DNA from 2 places in the Marinomonas maritima genome. Region 1 is predicted to be linked to the other one. Evidence: predicted binding sites of a transcription regulator. Region 1 holds the regulator's gene; the other holds the start of a gene.
What was found. Region 1 encodes FNR, which switches genes on or off when oxygen is low (the NO sensors DNR and NnrR bind a similar motif). Its sites were predicted from a motif close to TTGATNTANATCAA; they were not measured.
Positions count from the first base shown of each region.

Region 2: a site for FNR is predicted at 2,011-2,024, ahead of M3I01_RS09180 (cytochrome-c peroxidase). Genes of this name have one in related genera too.

Region 1 covers NZ_JAMZEG020000002.1:790,430-793,616, reverse strand. Annotated here, with positions in the region: partial or broken gene M3I01_RS09745 (transposase domain-containing protein) at 1-209, opposite strand, end outside; gene M3I01_RS09740 (adenine phosphoribosyltransferase) at 336-878, opposite strand; gene fnr (fumarate/nitrate reduction transcriptional regulator Fnr) at 904-1,665, opposite strand; gene hemN (oxygen-independent coproporphyrinogen III oxidase) at 1,689-3,059, opposite strand.
Region 2 covers NZ_JAMZEG020000002.1:673,314-676,500, reverse strand. Annotated here, with positions in the region: gene M3I01_RS09185 (aldo/keto reductase) at 1-535, opposite strand, end outside; gene M3I01_RS09180 (cytochrome-c peroxidase) at 706-1,896, opposite strand; gene minE (cell division topological specificity factor MinE) at 2,060-2,317, opposite strand; gene minD (septum site-determining protein MinD) at 2,319-3,128, opposite strand.

The DNA.
Region 1 (3,187 bases):
TATTTAAGCATCTCGCGACTTCTTCGATCGCTTCATCCCGAAAAAGAGCCACACCCAAGACTAACCAAAGAACTTGATCTTCCGGTAAGCGTCGTGCCTGATGCTTGCGCTTGAAGAAAGAGTTAATACGGAACTGGAATATTCAGAGTGAAGGTCGAGTGACCTGAGAATACATGAAGTTCATCGATGCTAAGAAGTAACTGCTGAATAGACACAAAAAAATCCGATTAAGCTTTCTTAATCGGATTTTCTGAGGCTACTCCATTAAATTCAACCCTTAAGTGAACGTAATTAGACCTTGACCACCTTTTTTATAATTTTGATGTTAACTAAAATCACTCTCCATCATAGGCGCACAGGCTAAAGACAGGAATATCACTGTCTCTTAACTTCTGACTTCCGCCAAGGTCTGGTAAGTCAATAATCGCTGCGACTTCTTTGATATTTGCACCTTGCTTAGTCAATAACTTAATCGCCGCGAAAAGCGTACCACCAGTGGCAATCAAATCATCAAACAACAACACTTCATCTCCAGCCTTTACTGCGCCTTCTTGAATTTCTAATTCCGCCTCACCGTACTCTAAAGCGTATTTCTGTGAAATGGTTTTACCTGGAAGTTTGCCTTTTTTTCTAACTAAAATAAGAGGTTTCTGCAGCTCGTAAGCCAATACTGCCGCGATCAAAAAACCGCGAGCATCAATACAAGCAATATGAGAAATGTCCGTGGATATGTAACGATGAACATAAGCGTCTACCACCATCCTCATGCCTTTAGGGTCGCTAAAAATAGGCGTAATATCACGAAAGCTAACGCCTTCTTTTGGCCAGTCTTCTACAGTTTGTATTAGTGATTTAACATAAAAATCGTCGTAAAGCATATCTAGTAGCGCCTCAATATATCAATCAAATTCGAGCAATTTTACCACAATCGCTAGCAACCCCAATGAGTTTTTGCATTTCGGGAAAATTGAGTATTTCGATTTCTTTGCCATCGACGTGTATTAATTCACTTTTTTGGAATCGTGTAATCACACGACTCACAGTTTCAACCGCTAAACCAAGATAATTCCCTATCTCACCACGAGACATAGACAAACGAAACGATGACGCCGAATAACCACGTATTTTAAACCGATTAGATAAGTTCAGTAAAAAAGATGCCACTTTTTCATCTGCATTCTTTTTACCCAATAAAACCATCATTTGCTGATCATCAGAAATCTTACGACTCATTATTTTAAATAATTGGTGCCTTAAAGAAGGGATCTGAACAGAAAGGTCTTCTAAGTGACTAAATGGAATTTCACATACTGTTGTTGTTTCCAAAGCCTTTGCTGAAACAGGGTACTTATTTGAGTCAATTCCACTAAGACCGACTAACTCACTAGGGCAATAAAAGCCTGTGATTTGTTCTTCTCCATAAGACGTAATGTTAAACGTTTTTAAGGTGCCGGAACGAACGGCATAAACAGAGTGGAAGGCATCCCCTTGACGAAATAAAAACTCACCTTTTTTTAGAGGTTTTTTACGCTCAATGATTTGATCTAGTTTGTTGATGTCTTCATCCGCTAATGCAATGGGTAGGCATAACGCACTCAAACTGCAGTTTTGGCACTGCGATGTGAGTGGACTATTAAATCGTGACGGCGTGTGTGCCATTGACATGTAAATCTCCCTGATCTCGATTTTTAAATTACTTTTGAGTATTTTATGGTGCTACTTAGATACTTATCGAAAACCATACAAATACAGCGAATAAGCAATCTGCCGCGTTCCGTAACCTTAATCGTGGCCTGCATTCCATAATAATCAATTTCAACCATGCCATCTTCGATCATAGGCTTTAGATTGTCTACCTCCTCGGCGAAATATTCAAAGAAGCTAATGTTATATTTTTGCTCGATGAGTGCTGTAGTTAATTCAAATTGAGCAATCAACGTCATGATAATTTGATGGCGTATCCGATCATCCACGTCACTGATATACCCTTTGGCAATGGCGAGCTGACCTTTCTCAATACTACTCCTATAATGTGAAAGATCCGTATAATTTTGCATGTAAGTACCACTTAAATCGCTAATAGCTGAGACGCCAAAAGCAATTAAATCTGTACCAGCGTGCGTAGTGTAACCTTGAAAATTGCGCTGTAATCGCCCTTGTTTTTGTGCCTTGGCCAAGCTATCACTGGGCTTTGCGAAATGGTCCATTCCAATGTATTCATATCCGGCCGAAATTAAAGATTCGATGCTCATTTTTAGCAAATCAAGCTTCATACTTGGTGCTGGTAAGCTTTCATCCAATATGCGCCGTTGAGATCGAAACCGTTCTGGCAAATGAGCATAATTAAAAAGAGAGATTCTTTCTGGCGATAACGCGACGACATCCGCTAACGTCGCCCTAAAACCTTCCATTGATTGATAGGGTAGGCCATAGATTAGATCGAAGTTTATAGACTTAATATTTAGCTCTCTTGCATAGCCAACCAAATCGGCAACCATTTTTATAGGTTGAATCCGATGGATAGCCTCTTGAACTTTAGAATCAAAGTCTTGAACGCCGATACTGATTCTATTAATGCCCATTTCAGTTAGTAATTTAAGCTTAGAGTGCGTAATTTCACGCGGGTCAATTTCGATACTGTAATCTTGAGTTCCGTCGTTAATCAAGTTGAAATGCTGCTTTATGTCACTAAACAACGACCTAATAAGCTCTTCTGTTAAAAAGGTCGGCGTACCTCCGCCAAAATGCAACTGCGTTACTTTTCTTGTGCGATCCAGCATAAGGCTGCGCAGTCTCATCTCCTCACCCAAGAGTTCAACGTACTCGATACCTTTATCATACTGTTTAGTCACAATTTTGTTGCAGGCGCAGTAATAGCAAAGGTGGGCACAGAAAGGAATATGGAAATACAAGCTAAGCGGTTTTTCTGATGGCATTAGCATTTTATCGATCAAAGCTATTTTATTTATCGTTGAGTCAAATTGTGGCGCAGTTGGGTAAGAAGTATAGCGAGGTCCAGATAAGTCGTACTTGCCAATAAGTGAAGAGTCCCAGATCATGGTGTGTTCCTATTAAAATTTCTAATAGGAGTGTACTCTTTTGTTGCGTGTAATCTTCTGATCTAAATCAATGATTACCACCCCGATTAAGAAAGTTTGAATGAAAAACCTTGTGTTTTATAGCCACC
Region 2 (3,187 bases), 120 kb from region 1:
GACGAATTTTTCCCGCTTTCACACAAACATCTATACCCTGCAAAATATCTAACATTTGCGCAGAATGGGCTTTACTATCAACATCAGTAAAAGAAATTTGACCGGGAAAATGTTTTGCGAAATGGGGTGTGGCGCGATTAGGCCAATGAAGCTGATACAGATCGATATAATCTGTCTGTAAGCGCTGTAAAGAAGCATCAACAGATGCAATGATTGCAGCGCCCGTAATCGGGCCGCCATCGCGAATATAGTCAAGCCCAGGACCAGCAATCTTAGTCGCCAGAATAAACGCTTCACGACGTGATGGATGACGAGATAGCCAGTCACCAATGATGGCCTCTGTTTTACCGTAAGATTCTGCATTCGGTGGGATAGAATACATTTCAGCCGTATCGATAAAATTCACACCGCGGGACAGCGCATATTCAATCTGCTCATCTGCATCTTTTTGATTATTCTGAGTACCCCAAGTCATAGTACCCAAACAGACTCTAGAAACCTCTAAACCTGTTCGTCCGAGCGGAACATATTTCATTTTTACAATCCTTCATGTTTCATTTCGCACACGCAAAGTGCGCAACAAAGTAAACCAAAGGGTCAATGTAATAAATTTTTGAATCACAGGCCAGTTTTATCAATGAAAACAATAAGGAGACGACCCCATTTAAAAGAATCCAATCTCCATAATTAAGGTATTTTCAGACTTTACTCTTTGTCTTTTAGCAACGCCTCATAACGCCTATCTGTAAGCGTTTTTAAGAAAGCGACAATCGCATCAACACGGCGATCCGGCAAAGCCGGACCCTTTTCTAAATTCACCAGATCAATATTTTCAGTTACTTCCGGCTCCGCCCACACCTTTCCTGTTTCAGGGTTTATTGTGCGGCCAGGATTATTGTATTTATCATAAAAAAGCACAACGGTCCGCAAATCCTTGAACACCCCATTGTGCATATAAGGCCCAGTTACCGCCACATTACGTAAAGAAGGCACCTTAAACTTACCTGCCTGATTAGGGTCATCAATATTTGGATTATCCAGCAAACCAAGATCTTTCTTATTGCCATTATAAGCCATCAATGCCTGATTGGCCGGCACACCAATATTTCTATACTCATAATTACTAAAGGTTTCTTGAGGGTTTAATGGTGAATTATTTAACTGGTGACATGCGTTGCAATTAGTAAACTGCTGAGAGAAAAATAACGTTTTCCCCAGCTCTTCTTGAGGCGTTAGTTTTTCCTCCCCTCTTAACGCTCGATCGTATTTTGAGTCAAAAGGCATGAATAAAGCGGTTTTCTCAAAGCTTGCAATAGCATCTGTAATCGCCGCATAGCCTTTAATAGGATCGTCCAACACACCTTGACCATAAATAGAATTAAACAGACCCTCATAACGACCATTCTCTTTAACTCGAGTGACAACCGCATCACCATCGGGTATCGCCATTTCCAAAGGGTTTAAAAATGGCCCCTCTGCCTGCTGAGCTAAGCCTGAGGCTCGCCCGTCTAAAAATTGACCTCCACGGTATTCACCATTCGCCATACGATGGAATGCTGGAGAAAAAGCAGCGTACCCAGCGGTAGGCGTATTACGCCCGCCCATAGAATGCCCATCACTGCCTAGCGACACCGCACCAAAAAGTGCATCTTGCCTTTTATCAATAAAGGCATTCGCAATATCATGGCATGTTCCACAAGACTGATTACGCTCTTTAGAAAGGCTGGTATCAAAAAATAATTGCGATCCTAGCAAAGCTTTAGAGTCGGTTGAAGCGATAGGAAGCTCTGAAGCCGGCTTACTATGAAGTTCAGCGCGGCCAGCAACCTGTGTTGGCTCACTACAAGCAGAGATAAATAATGAAATGGTTGTCACACCAAGAAAATAACGCAGCATTCAATCTTACTCTAACAGTCAAAAATGAGTGGAGCGAATAATACACCCACGCAGAATTCGAGTAAAACAATGATAATCACTCTTACTAAACTTGAAATAAAAAAAACGCCAGACATGACTTATATCAAAGTCCTGCTGGCGCTTTACTATTTCTAACTGAACACTAACTCTGTTCTGGTAACGTCACATTCAACTCGAGTACTGAGCAGTCGTCTGTGTTGTCTAGCTGTATCTGCACATCTTCATTACCGATATTGACATACTTACGAATAACATCGATGATTTCTTGTTGCATCTGCGGCAGATAATCTGGTTGATGGCGCTTGCTGCGCTCGTGCGCCACAATAATCTGCAAACGATCCTTAGCGACAGAAGCTGAGCTAGGTGCGTTTTTACTTTTAAAATAATCGAAAATCCCCACCCTAACCTCCTAACAAACGTTTAATAAAACCTTTCTTCTGGACTTCCAAGAAACGCAATGGACGCTCCTCGCCCATCAAACGGTCAACTGCATCCATATAAGCCAAGCCAGCTTCAGATTCAGTATCTAAAATGACGGGAGTACCTTGATTTGAAGCCTTGAGAACCGCCTCCGACTCAGGAATAACACCCAATAGCGGAATGGCTAAAATGTCTTCAACATCAGAAACACTTAACATTTCCCCCGATGCAACACGCCCAGGATGATAACGCGTCAACAAAAGGTGTTCTTCTATTGGCTCTTTTCCATCTTCAGCGCGTTTAGACTTACTTTGTAAAATACCCAAAATACGGTCTGAATCTCTTACAGAAGAAACTTCTGGATTCGTCACAACAATTGCCGCGTCAGCAAAATACAGAGCCATTTGAGCGCCCTTTTCAATACCGGCAGGAGAATCACAGATAATATAGTCAAATTCCTTAGCAAGCTCGTCTAGAACTTCTTTCACACCTTCAATGGTTAATGCGTCTTTATCTCGTGTTTGTGATGCCGGTAGAATGAACAACCCTTTCGTACGCTTATCTTTAATTAAAGCTTGCGATAGTGTCGCTTCTTTATTGATCACATTTACAAAATCATAAACCACGCGGCGTTCGCAACCCATAATCAAATCCAGATTACGCAAGCCTACATCAAAATCAATAATAACGGTTTTATGTCCTTTTAACGCAATACCAGTCCCAATAGCAGCGCTGGATGTTGTCTTGCCAACACCGCCTTTGCCTGAGGTGACTACTATGATCTTTGCCAATACTGTATCCCCCGATAATCCCGTTATGAGCTTATCTAAATAATAAAATGAAAAATGAA